One region of the Pseudomonas sp. GW821-FHT04C07 genome, then DNA from elsewhere that is predicted to be linked to it. Evidence: predicted binding sites of a transcription regulator. Region 1 holds the regulator's gene; each other region holds the start of a gene.
What was found. Region 1 encodes FliA, which starts transcription of late flagellar genes. Its sites were predicted from a motif close to CTAAAGTTTNNNNNNNNNNNGCCGNTAA; they were not measured.
Positions count from the first base shown of each region.

Region 2: the regulator FliA is predicted to act here: its motif matches at 1,537-1,564, upstream of AC07UI_RS08220 (flagellar protein MotY).
Region 3: the regulator FliA is predicted to act here: its motif matches at 1,545-1,572, upstream of AC07UI_RS09920 (methyl-accepting chemotaxis protein).
Region 4: the regulator FliA is predicted to act here: its motif matches at 2,287-2,314, upstream of AC07UI_RS21125 (methyl-accepting chemotaxis protein).

Region 1 covers NZ_JBWKTM010000011.1:142,220-146,722, forward strand. Annotated here, with positions in the region: gene AC07UI_RS20440 (protein phosphatase CheZ) at 1-697, opposite strand, end outside; gene AC07UI_RS20445 (chemotaxis response regulator CheY) at 728-1,099, opposite strand; gene fliA (RNA polymerase sigma factor FliA) at 1,266-2,006, opposite strand; gene fleN (flagellar synthesis regulator FleN) at 2,003-2,833, opposite strand; gene flhF (flagellar biosynthesis GTPase FlhF) at 2,953-4,272, opposite strand; gene flhA (flagellar biosynthesis protein FlhA) at 4,284-4,503, opposite strand, start outside.
Region 2 covers NZ_JBWKTM010000003.1:322,841-327,343, forward strand. Annotated here, with positions in the region: gene rnt (ribonuclease T) at 1-428, opposite strand, end outside; gene pyrC (dihydroorotase) at 425-1,471, opposite strand; gene AC07UI_RS08220 (flagellar protein MotY) at 1,642-2,550, shown strand; gene AC07UI_RS08225 (argininosuccinate synthase) at 2,680-3,897, shown strand; partial or broken gene AC07UI_RS08230 (hypothetical protein) at 4,339-4,503, opposite strand, start outside.
Region 3 covers NZ_JBWKTM010000004.1:185,448-189,950, reverse strand. Annotated here, with positions in the region: gene AC07UI_RS09920 (methyl-accepting chemotaxis protein) at 1-1,515, opposite strand, end outside; gene AC07UI_RS09915 (CPBP family intramembrane glutamic endopeptidase) at 1,750-2,541, opposite strand; gene acnA (aconitate hydratase AcnA) at 2,711-4,503, opposite strand, start outside.
Region 4 covers NZ_JBWKTM010000012.1:41,591-46,093, forward strand. Annotated here, with positions in the region: gene AC07UI_RS21110 (formimidoylglutamate deiminase) at 1-1,193, shown strand, start outside; gene AC07UI_RS21115 (lipocalin family protein) at 1,251-1,820, opposite strand; gene bamE (outer membrane protein assembly factor BamE domain-containing protein) at 1,852-2,106, opposite strand; gene AC07UI_RS21125 (methyl-accepting chemotaxis protein) at 2,391-4,283, shown strand; gene AC07UI_RS21130 (DUF924 family protein) at 4,331-4,503, opposite strand, start outside.

The DNA.
Region 1 (4,503 bases):
CCTGAGACAGATGTTTTTCCGGATCTTTTTCCGCGAGGATCGATTCGCGGTCATGTTCAATGCCCGCAAACCGGTCGACGTGACTGGCCATCAACACGAGTTTGAGCAGATTGCTTTCGACTTCCGTGACCAATTGGGTCACGCGCTTGATCACCTGGCCTGTGAGGTCCTGGTAATCCTGAGCCAGCAGGATGTCGTTGAGATTGCTCGACACGACACGAGTCTGTTGCTCGCTACGCGTCAGGAAACCGTCTACCCGCCGGGCCAGTTCACGGAACTCCTCGGCACCGACTTCACGACGCATGAACCGCCCCCAGTCCACGCTCAAGGCCTGAGCCTCGGTGCTCAGGCCATTGACCAACGGGGTGCTGTTCTCGACCAGGTCCATGGTGCGGTTGGCCGCAGCCTCGGTCAGCCTGACCACATAGGACAGGCGCTCAGTGGCATCCGTGATCTGTGAAACCTCCTCGGCTTGCGGCATGTGCGGGTCAATATGAAAATTGACAATTGCGCTATGCAGCTCGCGGGTGAGCTTGCCTACCTCTTGGTACAGGCCGCGATCACGGGTCTGGTTGAGCTCATGGATCAGTTGCACGGCGTCGCCGAATTTACCTTTTTCAAGGCTTTCGACCAGTTCGCTGGCATGTTTTTTCAGGGTCGATTCAAAATCGCCCAGTGAAGATTCGTTATGCTCCATAGCTCCCCCGTGGCGGACTGGCTCCGCATATCAACCGATGCGTTCGAAGATTTTTTCGATCTTCTCTTTCAGCGCCTGAGCCGTGAATGGTTTGACCACATAGCCGTTCACGCCGGCCTGAGCGGCTTCGATGATTTGCTCGCGCTTGGCTTCGGCCGTCACCATCAACACCGGCAGGTGCTTGAGCTTTTCATCGGCACGCACGTGGCGCAGCAAGTCGATACCGGTCATGCCGGGCATGTTCCAGTCCGTTACCAGAAAGTCGATGCTCCCGCTGTTGAGGACCGGAATCGCGGTAGTACCATCATCCGCCTCGACCGTGTTGGTGAACCCAAGGTCACGCAACAGGTTTTTTATGATCCGCCGCATCGTTGAGAAGTCATCAACGATGAGGATTTTCATGTTCTTGTCCAATTCGACCTCCAAGCAGTCTTAAAACGCGCCCAGCACCTGAACGCGCCATTCAATCAATTCGGCGTAACACTCAACGGTTGCATGGAGCACAACGGGCCGTGACCGGTGCGGCTACGCCATACCAGCCTCGTTCGCAGTGTCCCCACACTGCCTGTCAGCGCGCTCGCCACTCCCCCAAACGCCCCCGTAAACGGGCCGCGCACTGGCTGTGTAACTGGCTGACCCGCGATTCGCTGACTCCCAGGACCTCACCGATTTCCTTGAGGTTCAGCTCTTCGTCGTAGTACAGCGCCAACACCAGTCGCTCACGCTCCGGCAAATTGGCAATCGCGTCCGCCAACGCAGCCTGGAAGCGTTCATCTTCCAGATCACGCGACGGCTCGAGATGAGCACTCGCGCCATCCTCGTGCAGCCCTTCATGCTCGCCGTCCTGCAACAGATCGTCGAAGCTGAACAACCGACTACCCAAGGTGTCGTTCAAAATCCCGTAATAATCATCGAGACTCAATTGGAGTTCGGCCGCAACCTCGTGATCTTTAGCGTCACGTCCGGTTTTAGCTTCAATTGAGCGGATTGCGTCACTGACCATCCGGGTATTGCGGTGTACCGAACGTGGAGCCCAGTCACCTTTACGCACTTCATCGAGCATCGCGCCACGAATGCGGATCCCCGCATAAGTCTCGAAACTCGCGCCCTTGCTGGCGTCGTATTTGGTCGACACTTCCAGCAAGCCGATCATCCCGGCCTGGATCAGATCCTCGACCTGAACACTGGCTGGCAGGCGTGCCAGCAAGTGGTAGGCAATACGCTTGACCAGTGGCGCATAGCGCTCGATCAGCTCGTACTGGCTGTCACGTGCCGACGCCTTGTAGAGGTTGTACCCGCTGGCGCTCATAGCACCGGCCCTGCCGTTTGATGCACCAGCCGCTCGACGAAGAATTCCAGATGCCCGCGTGGATTGGCAGGCAGCGGCCAGGTATCGACTTTCTGAGCAATGGCTTTGAACGCCAGGGCGCACTTCGAACGAGGGAAGGCCTCATAGACCGCACGCTGCTTTTGCACAGCCTTGCGCACACACTCGTCGTAGGGAACCGCACCGACGTACTGCAAGGCCACGTCCAGGAAGCGATCCGTGACCTTGGTCAACTTGGCGAACAGATTGCGACCTTCCTGCGGGCTCTGCGCCATGTTGGCGAGCACACGGAAGCGGTTCATGCCATGGTCACGATTGAGCAATTTGATCAGGGCATAGGCATCGGTGATCGAGGTCGGCTCGTCGCAGACCACCAGCAGCACTTCCTGGGCCGCGCGAACAAAACTGACAACCGAATCACCAATACCGGCGGCGGTGTCGATCACCAGCACGTCGAGGTTGTCGCCGATATCGCTAAAGGCCTGGATCAGGCCGGCATGTTGGGCCGGGCTCAGATGCACCATGCTCTGCGTACCGGATGCTGCCGGGACGATGCGAATGCCGCCTGGCCCCTGAAGCAGTACATCGCGCAACTCACAACGCCCCTCGACCACATCGGCCAGAGTGCGTTTGGGTGTCAGTCCCAACAGAACGTCGACGTTCGCCAGCCCCAGATCGGCATCCAGCAGCATGACGCGCCGGCCGAGCTCAGCTAGAGCCAGGGACAAGTTCACTGACACGTTAGTCTTCCCGACGCCACCTTTGCCGCCGGTCACCGCAATCACCTGTACGGGATGCATGCTGCCCATGTTCTTTCTATACCTTGTCTTACTTAGACGGAGGCCACATAACTGGCTGCGCGTTCACCACTGAAACAATGCATGGCAGACCATCGATGTAGATTCACTGCAATCTATTCGTTATTACCTTAGCCGACCCGCTTGGTCGGGCTGTGGTAGAGGTCAGCGAACATATCAGCCATGGCTTCTTCGCTGGGTTCTTCCTGCATCTGCACACTCACGGCGCGACTGACCAATTGATGGCGGCGTGGTAAATGCAGATCATCCGGAATCCGCGGCCCATCGGTCAGATAAGCAACGGGTAACTCGTGACTGATCGCCAGACTCAACACTTCGCCCAGGCTTGCCGTTTCATCCAGTTTAGTCAGGATGCACCCGGCCAGCCCGCAGCGTTTGTAACTGTGATAAGCGGCGGTTAGTACCTGCTTCTGGCTGGTTGTTGCCAACACCAGATAATTCTTTGACTTGATCCCGCGACCGGCCAGGCTTTCCAGCTGCATGCGCAACGCCGGGTCGCTGGCCTGAAGGCCGGCGGTATCGATCAATACGACGCGCTTGCGCAACAGCGGATCGAGCGCCTGCGCCAGGGACTGGCCCGGGTCGACGTGGGTCACGGAGACATTGAGGATACGCCCCAGGGTCTTGAGCTGTTCCTGGGCCCCGATACGGTAGCTGTCCATGCTCACCAGCGCGATGTTCTGCGCGCCGTACTTGAGCACATAACGCGCCGCCAGCTTGGCCAGCGTGGTGGTCTTGCCCATGCCGGCAGGACCGACCATGGCAATCACCCCGCCCTCCTCCAGCGGCTCGATCTCGGGGGTCGCGATCATCCGCGCCAGGTGCGCCAACAGCATGCGCCAGGCCTGACGTGGCTCTTCAATTTCGGTAATCAGTGCCAGCAGGTCGCGCGACAGCGGACCGGACAAACCGATACGTTGCAGGCGACGCCAAAGATTGGCCTGCTGTGGCCGGCTGCCTTGCAACTGGTTCCAGGCCAGCGAGCCCAACTGCACTTCCAGCAGCTCACGCAGACCGCTGAGCTCGAATCGCATCGAGTCAAACACGCGCTGATCCACGGAAGGCGAAGCAGCGGGTGCCGGTGCTGGACGACGGGGCTCAGCGAAGGTCGGCTCGATCAACGGTTCGGCGGCGGTCAGCGGCAAACCGGCGAACAACTGACGATTGGTGGTTGAATCGCCGTCACCGCGCAGGCTCAGTTCAGCCTGAGCCGTGACGATTCGCGACTGGGTTTTACGCAACTCGTCTTCGAGCTCGATGTTCGGTACACGAGGCGCCAGCGCGGACAGTTTGTAATCCAGGGCTGCAGTCAGCTCGACACCACCGGCGATCCGGCGATTGCCGATAATGGCGGCATCAGCGCCCAGCTCATCGCGAACCAGTTTCATGGCCTGACGCATATCGGCGGCGAAAAAACGCTTAACTTGCATAAACCACTACCTCAGCCGTTGGGCCCTACTGTCGCAACGATGGTCACTTGCTTGTTGTCAGGAATTTCCTGATACGCCAACACGTGCAAACCCGGGACTGCGAGACGTCCGAACCGCGAGAGCATCGCGCGCACCGGACCTGCTACCAACAGAATCACCGGTTGACCTTGCATTTCCTGACGTTGCGCCGCATCGATCAACGAGCGCTGCAACTTCTCAGCCATGCTTGGC
Region 2 (4,503 bases), on a different contig from region 1:
TTGAGGAAGGCCAGATCGAAGCTGCTGTTATGCCCCACCAGAATCGCGCGTTTGCAGCCATTGGCCTTCAGGGCCTTGCGTACGCCGCGGAAGATGTCGGTCAGGGCCGTTTCTTCGCTGACCGCCATGCGCAGCGGATGATCGAGCTTGATCCCGGTGAACTCCAGAGCCGCTGCTTCGATGTTCGCGCCTTCGAAAGGCTCGACCCGGAAAAAATAGGTGTGTTCGGGGAACACGAAACCTTTTTCGTCCATGCCGATGGTGACTGCTGCGATTTCCAGCAATGCATCGGTGGCAGAGTTGAAACCACCGGTTTCAACATCGACGACTACCGGCAGGTAGCCACGAAACCTGGCCGCCATCGGATGGCGCGAACCGCCGCCACCGTTATGGCCGTCTTGGTCGTCGTCGAAATGGTCTTCACTCACGAGTGTTTCTCCAGCAGACGCCAGCGCAGTTTTTCACCGGCGCGCAGCGGGATTACAGACAGCTCGCCAAACGGCAGGCTGGTAGGGGCGGTCCACTCTTCGCGAACCAGGGTGATGCGGTCGGTGTTTGCGGGCAGGCCATAGAAGCGCGGCCCGTGCAAACTGGCGAAGCCTTCGAGCTTGTCCAGCGCATTGCGCTGTTCGAAGGCCTCGGCGTACATCTCGATCGCAGCATAAGCGGTGTAGCAACCGGCACAACCACACGCGGCTTCTTTGGCGTGTTGAGCGTGCGGTGCCGAATCGGTGCCGAGGAAGAACTTCTCGCTGCCACTGGTAGCGGCGTCGAGCAGTGCTTCCTGGTGGATATTGCGTTTGAGGATCGGCAAGCAATAGAAGTGCGGGCGAATCCCGCCAACCAGCATGTGGTTGCGGTTGTACAGCAGGTGATGGGCGGTGATGGTTGCGCCCACATTGGCGTCAGCCTCACTGACGAACTGGACGGCCTCGCGGGTGGTGATGTGTTCGAACACCACTTTGAGTGTCGGGAAGCGTTCCACGACCCGACGCAGGTGTTCGTCGATGAACAGCTTTTCACGGTCGAAGACATCGACGTCGCTGCGAGTGACTTCACCGTGAATCAGCAACGGCATCCCGACTTCGGCCATGGCCTCCAATGCGGGAAAGATCTTGTCGATGCTGGTGACACCAGAGTCCGAGTTGGTGGTCGCACCGGCCGGATAGAGCTTGGCAGCGTGGACGAAACCACTGGCCTTGGCCTCGCGAATCTCTTGAGGCTCGGTACGATCGGTCAGGTAGAGCACCATCAACGGTTCGAAACGGCTGCCGGCCGGGCGCGCAGCGAGAATGCGCTGGCGATAGGCATCGGCTTGCGCGGCGTTGCGCACCGGTGGTACCAGGTTGGGCATGATGATGGCGCGACCAAAGGTGCGCGCGACATCCGCAACAGTATTGGCTAGCACAGCACCATCGCGAAGATGTATATGCCAGTCGTCGGGACGCAGCAGGGTCAGGCGGTCGGACATTGGGGATTCCAGGCGGGTCAAACTGAAGGGAATGCTACCGGAAAAGACTCTCTCAGGCACTCGCTATCAAGTTTTGCAGCAAGCTTCCGATATCCCATAGGTGTGCTGTAAACAAGTGATATGCCGTAAACGTGTGTCGGTCTTTTGTGTAGAAGCCAGTGGAGCCTCCCGTGCGCCAGCGTTATTTAGCCTTGCTCAGTGTGTTTGTCAGCCTGCCCGCGATGGCTCTGACTTTCCAGACGCGTCTGGAGAGCATCGAGTGGAAGGTCGAAGGCGACAAGTTCGAGTGCCGTCTGACCCAACCTATTACCGATTTTGGCTCGGGTGAGTTTGTTCGGCGTGCAGGCGAGCAGGCGACGTTCCGCCTCAAGGCCTACAACTCGATGCTCGGTGGCGGCTCGGCGACCTTGTTGGCGGCGGCTGCGCCCTGGCAGCCGGGGCGCGGCGACATCAATCTGGGTTCGGTGAGAGCCGGCAGCGGCGATGTACTGTTTAACAGCTCGCAGGCGCAGGCCGGTCGATTGTTCAGTGGCCTGATGGATGGTCGTAGCCCGGTGGTTCGCCATTATTCCCGTGAGGGTCGTGTTTCCGAAGTTCGTTTGTTGCCGGTCAAATTCAATAAGGCCTACAGCGACTATCAAGCGTGCACAGCCAAGCTGTTGCCGATGAACTTCGAACAAGTGAAGCATGCCGAGGTCGGCTTTCCAGGCGGTGGCATTGACCTGGATGCGCAGGCCAAGGCCAGATTGCAGGTGGTGCTGGAGTTCCTCAAGGCTGATCCAACCGTCAATCACATCGAACTGGACGGTCACTCGGACAACAGCGGCAATCGTCTGACCAATCGCGATCTGTCGCGGCGCAGAGCCTTGGCGGTGATGGACTTTTTCAAGGCCAACGGCATCCAGGAGTCGCAGATCAGCATGCGATTTCACGGCGAGAGTTATCCTCTGGCGCCCAATACCAATCCCGCCAATCGGGCCAGGAATCGCCGGGTCAATGTTCAGCTTGAGCGTGTTGCACCTGCCGAAAAGCCGGCCCCCCAGATCAGCTCCACGGGCAATACCGCGGCGACGTCCTGAAACCGCTGTAATCGTCGCTCGCTCGACATAATCTGTCGCTTCATCGTCATAAGCTGTCGCGCCTCTGTAAAATATCCGGTTTGAGCGGTAGACTAGAAAGCTTTCCGTACAACCCGGTGGAGTAATGGCATGGCGGACGTAAACAAGGTCGTTCTGGCGTATTCCGGCGGCCTGGACACTTCGGTGATCCTCAAGTGGCTGCAGGATACTTATAACTGTGAAGTGGTGACCTTCACCGCTGACCTGGGTCAGGGCGAAGAGGTCGAACCTGCACGCGCCAAGGCACAAGCCATGGGCGTGAAAGAGATCTACATCGACGATCTGCGCGAAGAGTTCGTCCGCGATTTCGTTTTCCCTATGTTCCGCGCCAACACCGTTTACGAGGGCGAGTACCTGCTGGGTACCTCCATCGCTCGTCCGTTGATCGCCAAGCGCTTGATTGAAATTGCCAACGAAACCGGCGCCGACGCCATTTCCCATGGTGCAACCGGCAAAGGTAATGACCAGGTTCGTTTTGAACTGGGCGCCTATGCGTTGAAGCCTGGCGTCAAAGTCATTGCTCCATGGCGTGAATGGGATCTGCTCTCCCGTGAAAAGCTGATGGATTACGCTGAAAAGCACAACATCCCTATCGAACGCCACGGCAAGAAAAAATCCCCGTACTCGATGGATGCCAACCTGCTGCACATCTCCTATGAAGGTGGCGTGCTGGAAGACACCTGGACCGAGCACGAAGAAGATATGTGGCGCTGGACCAAGTCGCCAGAAGACGCTCCGAACGTTGCAACCTATCTTGAGTTGACCTATCGCAATGGCGATATCGTCGCTCTGGACGGCGTTGAAATGACTCCGGCCACGGTCCTGGCCACGCTGAACCGTATTGGCGGCGAAAACGGCATCGGCCGTCTGGATATCGTCGAGAACCGCTATGTCGGTATGAAGTCCCGCGGGTGCTACGAGACACCTGGTGGCACCATCATGCTGCGTGCTCACCGTGCAATCGAGTCGATCACCCTGGATCGCGAAGTCGCTCACCTTAAAGATGAGTTGATGCCTAAATACGCTAGCCTGATCTACACCGGTTACTGGTGGAGCCCTGAGCGTCTGATGCTGCAACAGATGATCGATGCCTCTCAGGTGCACGTGAATGGCGTGGTTCGTCTGAAACTGTACAAAGGCAACGTCATTGTCACCGGCCGTAAGTCCGATGAATCGTTGTTCGATGCCAATATTGCGACTTTTGAAGAGGATGGCGGCGCTTACAATCAAGCGGATGCTGCTGGCTTCATCAAGCTCAATGCATTGCGCATGCGTATTGCCGCAAACAAAGGTCGGAAGTTGTTCTGATTGCCTGAATGCGACTCAAGAAAATGGCCCTGCTGCACGCAGGGCCATTTTTTTTGCATGTTATGTTTAGTTCAAGCTGCCTTGTTCGGTGTGAACGCTTGAATGACGCTTGATGTGGCGTTGTTTTCATCCTGCCTCACGCAGAATTCGGGTTGTTCTACCCCGTCTTGATTCTGCTTTTGTTGCGTTGATCTGCCGGGTATCAACGGTGTGCCAGCGGTGCAGTGCCAAAGGCAAATGAAGAGTGTGATGTGCGAATAAATTGATATGCACAGGTGCGGCTTGTCCATGGCGTGATGAGTAGCGCTACTCCTGCTGTCGGAATATGTGGTTCTGTGGCGGGCATCCAGGCAACTATGCCGGTGGGCGGAAGTCTTTCTCCTTGTCGGCGGTGTGATTTTTCTGTTTAAGTAACTCAGGGCCTGGAGGGGTGGTTTTCACTCTTTCCGGACGAGCTGCATCGTCAATGATTTTGATGAAGTGCTTTCCTTTCTCGAAATCGGAAGGCGCGTACAGTGATTTGTAGTTGAAATTCAGCGTGGCAAAGAAAAGCAGTATCAGGACATAGGGGAAAGTAATCAGGAACCAGACATAGACTTGACGTTC
Region 3 (4,503 bases), on a different contig from region 1:
CAACTCTTCACTGAGCAGTGCCGAGTTTTGCGCTTGTTCCGAGGTCTGATCAGCCAGCTGCGCGATGGTGCTGATATTGCGGCTGATCTCTTCAGCCACGGCGCTTTGTTCTTCGGTCGCAGCTGCAATCTGAGCGGTCATGTCGGTGATGTTGGCCACCGCTTCGCTGATGCCCACCAACGCCTTGTCGGCCTCGAGTACCCGCGCGACACCTTCTTCAGCCTGGCGATGGCCGGCGTCCATGGTTTGTACGGCGGTGCTGGCGGTCTGTTGCAGTTTGGCGATCAAGCTGTGGATCTGCCCGGTGGACTCACTGGTACGTTGCGCCAGTTGCCGTACTTCATCGGCAACCACCGCAAAGCCACGCCCCATTTCCCCGGCGCGGGCCGCTTCGATAGCGGCGTTCAAGGCCAGCAGGTTGGTCTGGTCGGCGATGCCTTTGATCACATCGACCACGCCGCCGATTTCATCGCTGTCTTTGGCCAGTTGGGTTACCGTGGCGCCGGTTTCACCGACCACCTGGGACAGACGCTGGATGGCTTCGCGGGTTTCGCCGGCGACGTCGCGGCCGCGACTGGTCAGGCGATTGGCTTGCTGAGTGGCGTCGGCGGTGCGCTGGACATGGCTGGCGACTTCCTGAGTGGTGGCAGCCATCTGGTTGACGGCAGTGGCCACTTGCTCAGTCTCAACCCGCTGGCGCTCCAGCCCGGTGGAGCTCTTGTGGGCCAGGGCGTCGGATTGACGGGCTTGCTCGTTCAGGTGCTCGGCGGTGTCCTGGAGGCGGGTCAGGCAGGTTTTCAGGCGTGCCTCCTGGCTGAGAATGGACATCTCCAGGCGTGCCTGGGCGCCGCGACTGTCGGTGTACATCTGTGCGATCAGCGGGTCCGAGGTGGTCTGTTCAGCCAGGCGCAGCAAGCGCTTGAGGCCACGTTGTTGCCAGCTCAAACCGAGCAGACCCAGCGGCACCGAGAGCCCGGCAGCCAGGGCGAAGCCCCAATGGGAGTTGAGCCAGATGCCAATCAGAAAGCTGAGCTGGCTGACCAGAATGAACGGCAACCAGTCTTGCAGCACCGGCAACCATTTATCACTTTGAGGAATGGCCGACTTGCCCTGGTTGATACGTTGGTAGAGCGCTTCGGCGCGGTGGATCTGTTCGGCGGTGGGTTTGACCCGTACCGACTCGTAACCGACCACCTGATTGCCTTCGAAAACCGGTGTGACATAGGCGTTGACCCAGTAGTGGTCACCGGATTTACAGCGATTCTTGACAATGCCCATCCAGGGCAAGCCTTGCTTCAGAGTGCCCCACATGTGCGCAAACACCGCTGCCGGGACGTCTGGATGACGTACCAGGTTGTGCGGTGCACGGATCAGTTCCTCACGAGAAAAACCACTTATTTCAACGAAAGCGTCGTTGCAGTAGGTAATCACGCCTTTGGCATCGGTGGTGGAAATCAACCGTTGCTGAGCCGGGAAGGTACGTTCACGTTGTGTAACGGGTTGGTTGTTACGCATGGTTTTTCAATCCGCAAGGCTTTGTCAGGTTGTCGGCAGTGCCTGGGGATTATTGAAAATATTTTTCAAAAATCGGTGGTGCGTCTCAGGTGAGCGGTTTGCGCCTTGAAATGGATAGTGAATGGACTGTTGCAGAATTTTGCGCAGAGTCGGCCAAGTTGTTCTTCCTGACCGACAATGGTACTGAAGCTCATGTTATCTGGTACTTCAGTACCTGTTTGATCCGGTAATGTCTTACCCCGCCAGCATCGGATAAGTAAACAGCCCGAAGTGCAACAGATTCAAACCAAAGTGCGTGGCGATTGCCGCGCTCAGTCCGCCAAAACGGTAGGCCAGGCCGTAGCCGACTCCGGCAATACTCGCCAGCAATACCCATTGCCAGCCGGCGCCCAGATGCACCAGGCCAAAGAGCAGCGCCGCGCATATCAGTGCAAGGGTTTCGCCATAAGGCAGCTGTTTGAAGCGCTGGCTCAAACCGCCCTGAATATAGCCACGAAACAGGGCTTCTTCGACCAGAGTCACCAACAGCAGGTTGTTCAGTACCCAAAGCCAACCTTGATCCGGCCACTTCGGTTCCCAATGAATGATGCCCAGCAACACCGCACCACCGAGCGCGGCCAGTGCACTCAGGGTCAAGGCCAGGGCGGTCGCGTATAGCGAAAGACGCAGGGAGCGCCGTCCGACAATCCATGGGCATACCAACAACAGCCAGAAGCCAATCAGCGGTTTGTCCAGATTGAGGTACATCGAGAACGGCACTGCATCTTCGGTAAAGACTTCGGGGCCAATGACGCTACCGTTGTAGAAGCCCGGTAGCCAATGCAGAGCCAGCGCGAGGGCCAGTACCACGAACAAGCCGTGTCCGAGATAACGGCCATAACGGCTCTTTTGCTGGCGCACGGCAAAACCTGCGAACAGCAGCAAGGCAACGGCGATCAGTGCTTGCACCTCCAGTTGTCCGGCAAACATTGCCAGGCTGTAGCCGATGCAGAGGAGTGCCAGATAAAGCCATGGCAAAGCGATCATGTGAAGTCCTTTCAGGCGGGAGTCTTACCTTAAAAAGCTGGAGCGGTCTGAGTCGCCCGGATCGTCCGAATGTGCCCGAACCTATCGGGGGCGCAATTATAAACAGAGGAACACTCGCATCAGCCAAACAAAAACACCGCCCGAAGGCGGTGTTTCAGGTGAGGTGGAATTACGACGCGATCAACTGCCGCAACACGTAATGCAGAATCCCCCCCGACTTGAAGTACTCAACTTCATTCAAGGTGTCGATCCGGCACAGCACTTCGATCTTCTCGCTGCTGCCGTCTTCACGGGTGATCACCAGTGTGAGGTTCATGCGCGGTTGCAGTTCGACGCCGGTCAAGCCCTGAATATCCAGGGTTTCCTTGCCTGTCAGTTTCAGGCTCTTGCGGTTCTGATCAAGTTTGAACTGCAACGGCAGTACGCCCATGCCCACCAGGTTGGAGCGGTGGATACGCTCGAAACTCTCGGCGATCACCGCCTTGACCCCCAGCAGGTTGGTGCCCTTGGCTGCCCAGTCGCGGCTTGAGCCGGTGCCGTATTCCTGACCTGCGATCACCACCAGTGGAGTGCCGGCTGCCTGATAACGCATAGCCGCATCGTAGATCGGCAGTTTTTCGCCGGTGGGGATGTAGATCGTGTTGCCGCCTTCTTCGCCCCCAAGCATTTCGTTGCGGATACGGATGTTGGCGAAGGTGCCGCGCATCATCACTTCATGGTTGCCGCGACGTGAGCCATAGGAGTTGAAGTCGCGCGGCTCCACACCCAGTCCGCGCAGGTAGCTCCCGGCAGGGCTGTCGGTCTTGATGTTACCGGCAGGGGAGATGTGGTCGGTGGTCACCGAGTCGCCGAGCAGCGCCAGAACCCTCGCGCCCTTGACGTCTGCGACTACCGGCAACGGGCCTGCGATGTCATCGAAGAACGGTGGATGCTGGATGTAGGTGGAGTCCTGCTGCCAGACATAGGTCGCCGCTTGCGGGACTTCGATGGCTTGCCATTGTGCGTCACCGGCAAACACTTCGGCGTATTCCTTGTGGAACATTTTGGTACTGACCTGGGCCACCGCGTCGGCGATTTCCTTGGCACTGGGCCAGATGTCGCGCAGGTATACCGGCTGGCCATCGGTACCGATACCCAGCGGCTCGCTACTGATATCGATCCGCACGCTGCCAGCCAGGGCGTAGGCCACCACCAGCGGTGGCGACGCCAGCCAGTTGGTTTTTACCAGGGGATGCACGCGACCCTCGAAGTTGCGGTTGCCGGACAATACCGAGGCGACGGTCAGGTCTGCCTTTTGAATGGCCTTTTCGATTGGCTCCGACAACGGCCCGGAGTTACCGATGCAGGTCGTGCAGCCGTATCCGACCAAGGAAAAACCCAGTTCATCGAGATACTGGGTCAGGCCCGCGGCGTTGTAGTAGTCGGTGACGACTTTCGAGCCGGGTGCCAGGGAACTCTTGACCCAGGGTTTGCGTTTGAGGCCTTTCTCCACGGCTTTTTTCGCCACCAACCCGGCTGCCATCATGACGCTGGGGTTGGAGGTGTTGGTGCAGGAGGTGATCGCGGCAATCACCACGGCGCCGTTTTTCAAGCGATAGGTCTGGCCTTCATAGTCATAATCCGCTTCGCCTACAAATTCAGCGCTGCCCACCGCGACGCCACCGCCGCCTTCGCTTTCCAGGCGACCCTCTTCTTTGCTGGTGGGTTTGTATTGCAGGCCGAGAAAGTCGGTAAAGGCCTGGCCGACGTTCGGCAGCGAGACCCGGTCCTGTGGGCGCTTGGGGCCGGCCAGGCTGGCCTCGACGCGGCCCATGTCCAGCGCCAGGCTATCGGTGAATACCGGTTCTTTGCCGGGCAAGCGCCACAGGCCCTGAACCTTGCTGTAGGCCTCCACCAGTTTTACGGTTTCAGTCGACCGGCCGGACAAACGCAGGTAGTCCAGGGTGACGTCATCCACCGGGA
Region 4 (4,503 bases), on a different contig from region 1:
ACGCGTTCCAGCGGGCGATGGCCGGACTGGCGGAAGTCGCCGGCAATCCGAACGACAGCTTCTGGACCTGGCGCGACCTGATGTATCGCCTCGTCGGAAAAATCAGTCCGGAACAACTCGGGATCATCGCCCGTCAGCTTTACATCGAAATGCTCAAGGCTGGCTACACCTCAGTCGCCGAATTCCATTATGTGCATCACGACACCAATGGCCAGCCCTACGCCGACCCGGCCGAGTTGTCATTGCAGATCAGCCAGGCCGCCAGCGCTGCCGGAATCGGCCTGACCCTGCTGCCAGTGCTTTACAGCCATTCCGGTTTCGGTGGCCAGGCGCCCAATGAAGGCCAGCGGCGCTTTATCAACAGCACCGAAAACTATCTGAATTTACAGGCGCGTCTGCAGCCGCTGCTGGCACAACAACCGGCGCAACAATTGGGCTTGTGCTTCCACTCGCTGCGCGCAGTGACGCCACAGCAGATCAGCGAAGTACTGGCGGCCAGCGATAAACAGTGCCCGGTACATATCCACATCGCCGAGCAGCAAAAGGAAGTCGACGACTGCCTGAGCTGGAGCGGTCGCCGTCCGCTGCAATGGCTCTACGAAAATACCGAGGTCGATCAGCGCTGGTGCCTGGTCCATGCGACCCACGCCAATCCTGAAGAAGTCGCGTTGATGGCCAGGAGCAAGGCCATCGCCGGCCTCTGCCTGACCACTGAAGCCAACCTTGGTGACGGGATTTTTCCGGCGGTGGACTTCCTCGCCCAGGGCGGACGGATGGGCATTGGCTCCGACAGCCATGTGTCGCTCAGTGTGGTGGAAGAACTGCGCTGGCTGGAATACGGTCAGCGTCTGCGCGATCAAAGGCGTAATCGCTTGTATCGCGGCGATCAGCCAATGGTCGGCCGCACCTTGTATGACGCCGCACTGGACGGCGGGGCCCAGGCATTGGGGCAGCCGATCGGCGCTCTGGAAGTCGGCAAGCGCGCCGACTGGCTGGTACTCGACGGCAACGATCCATATCTGGCAACGGCAAATGGCGACGCGATACTCAACCGCTGGCTATTCGCCGGTGGCGATCGCCAGGTGCGGGACGTACTGGTCAACGGTCAATGGGTGATCCGCAACGGCCATCATGCCGGAGAAGAAGACAGCAGCCGGGCATTCACCCAAGTGTTGCGCGAGTTGTTGGGCTAAGTAAGGTCTGACTGACGATCGTTCCCACGCGTGTGGGAACGATCAAACCCGGTGTCGCTATTTCGACGTCTGGGCCATCTTCGTATCCGACACTCGCCAGATCAGGCGGGTCGTGTCGTAACCCTGCTGACGCGCCCTGCTCAGCAGTTCTTCACGCTTCACCGCATCAAGCTCTGGCGTTCTGGACAACAGCCAAAGGTGGCGACGGCTCGGGCTACCGACGATGGCCGTCTTGTAGTCGTCGCTGACGTACAACACCCAGTATTCGCCCTTGGAAACGCCTGGTAACAGGGTGGTCAACCAATTATCGAATTCGACCCACAGCTTGTCGGTTTTGCCGGGAATCTGCGGCGTTGCCGTACCTTTGACCTCTTCCCATTGCCGGTCAGGGGTCAGGCAGCGGTTCAATATCAGGACATTGCTATCAGCCTTAAGGATGTAATGGGCTTCGGATTGCGCGCAGTTACGCTGGAAGTAAATTGGCAGGCGGGCCAACTCATACCATTTTCCTTGGTAACGCTTGAGATTGACGCTGTTGGCGGTCTTGGGTGCCAATGGGTCATTGCCAGAAGTGGCGCAGCCAGCCAATACCAGGCTGGCCAAAAGAGCTATTACGAACCGCATCATTATTTTTCTCCCGTGAGCGCCTGGCCCCGGTTTACTTCAGGCCTTGCCCGGAAAACATCAGCACTTTGTCACCCGCGTACTGCACGCTGATAAAGCTGTTCTTGTTGCCCCAGGTGCAGCTGGACATGCCCAGGGCGCCGGAACAATCGGAAGGAGTACCCAAGAGTTTTTCGACTTCGGCCTTGGGCATGCCGGTCGAAATTTTCGAGTAGTTTTCCTGATTGACCTTGCTGCACGCAGCCAACAGCACGCAGAACGACAACAGAGCGAGAGAACGCAGCGACATGGTGAAACTCCTGGACGGAAGGGGGAAGGCATGGCTGCCAACCAGAAGCTTAGAAGAGAAAAGTGCCATCTGGTTCCCCAAGCCACGGGCTATTTCTTACATGTAAAACTCTCTAATCCCCCCTGAAATCAGCCATTTTCCTACGCAAACAGGTATTTCGTCGGATATCTCAAAAGCGGCCTAATCTTTGGCGCTGGCGAGTCGACATAGAGGCAGCGCAAAAGCCCCTGACACCTGGCAAATTGACGCCTTTCGTTGACCAGCCCATCGCGGTAGTTCATTTAATGACCAGAAATATGAAATTCAGCCACAAGATTCTGCTTGCAGCCGCTCTTGTGGTCGCTGTCGCGTTTGCCTGCTTCATCCTGTTCAATGACTATCGACAGCGTCAAACCTTGCGCAACAGCACCGAATCCTCAATGCAGGAACTTGGCAGCCTGACCACCAGCAACATCCAGACCTGGCTGGAAAGCCGCATGCAATTGCTGCAGTCGCTCGCCCAACAGATCGCCATCGACGGCAGCACGCCTGACAACCTCAAGCGCAGCGTCGGCCTGCCGGCCTACACCAGCAATTTCCAGCTGAGCTACTTCGGCGGCCAGGACGGCGTGATGTTTTCGGTTCCGGCCGGTAATCGGGCGGCGGACTACGACCCGCGCTCCCGTGGCTGGTACAAAGCGGCCAACAGCGCCCAGCAGACCATTGTCACCGAGCCCTACATCGCTGCGTCGTCAGGCAAGCTGGTGATCACCATCGCTACCCCGGTGCAGCATCAGAACCAATTCATCGGTGTGGCCGGTGCCGACATCGACCTGTCCAGCGTCAGCGCGATCATCAACTCGCTGAACTTCGGCGGCCATGGCCATGCCTTTATCGTCAGCGCCGACGGCAAGATCCTGATCCACCCGAACAGCAAACTGGTGCTCAAAAACCTGGCTGACGCTTATCCAAACGGCGCACCGAAGATCAGCCCGGGCATGAAAGAAGTTGATCTGGACGGCAAGTCCCAGTTCATCTCCTTCACCCACGTCAACGGGGTGCCATCGGCGGACTGGTATGTGGCGTTGGTGCTCGACCAGGACACCGCGTTCTCGATGCTCAGCGAATTCCGCACCTCGGCAATCATCGCCATGGCGATAGCCGTGGTGATCATCATCGCCCTGCTCGGCATGCTGATCCGCGTGTTGATGCAGCCACTGCTGACCATGGGCCGCGCCATGCACGATATTGCCGAAGGTGAAGGCGACCTGACCAAGCGCCTGACCATTCATGGCCACGACGAATTCGGCGCGCTGGGCATGTCCTTCAACCGTTTCGTCGAGCGAATTCATACCTCGATTCGTGAAGTCGCCTCGGCCACCGGTCAGGTCAACGAAGTGGCCTTGCGGGTGGTCAGCGCTTCCAACTCGTCGATGTTCAACTCCGACCAGCAGGCTTCGCGTACCAGCAGCGTTGCCGCGGCAATCAACCAGCTCGGCGCTGCGGCGCAGGAAATCGCCCAGAACGCCGCCCTCGCCTCGCAGCATTCCAGCGATGCACGCAGCCTGGCCGAGGACGGTCAGCAAGTGGTGGATAAAACCATCGCAGCCATGCAGCAGCTGTCGGCCAACATCAGCGATTCGTGCGGCAATATCGAGACGCTGAACAGCAACACGGTGAACATCGGGCAAATCCTCGAAGTGATCACCAGCATCTCGCAACAAACCAACCTGCTGGCCCTCAACGCTGCCATCGAAGCCGCCCGTGCCGGTGAGGCCGGACGTGGTTTTGCGGTGGTCGCCGATGAGGTACGCAACCTCGCCCACCGTACTCAGGATTCAGCGCAGCAAGTACAGACCATGATCGAAGAGTTGCAGGTCGGCGCGCGGGAAGCCGTCGTCACCATGACCGACAGTCAGCGCCAGAGCGAAAGCAGCGTCGGTATCGCCAACCAGGCCGGCGAGCGCCTGAGCAGCGTGACCCAGCGCATCGGCGAGATCGACGGCATGAACCAGTCGGTAGCCACCGCCACCGAAGAGCAAACGGCCGTGGTCGAGTCGATCAACGTCGACATCACCGAGATCAACACCCTCAACCAGGAAGGCGTGGAAAACCTGCAATCGACCTTGCGCGCGTGTGCCGACCTTGAGCAGCAGGCCGCGCGGCTGAAGCAGTTGGTGGGTAGTTTCAGGATTTAAACAACGCCAATGATCGTTCCCACGCTCCGCGTGGGAACGATCTGTGGCTAGAACCGCGACCCAGGCCTGCTCAAAAACGCCAACTCTTCAGGCGTACTCTCCCGCCCAAGAATCGCATTGCGATGGGGAAAGCGCCCAAACCTTGCGATGATTTTCTGATGCCGTTCGGCGTAATCGAGGTTATCGGCAAACACCGCACGATCCGCCTCGGGTTGCTGAG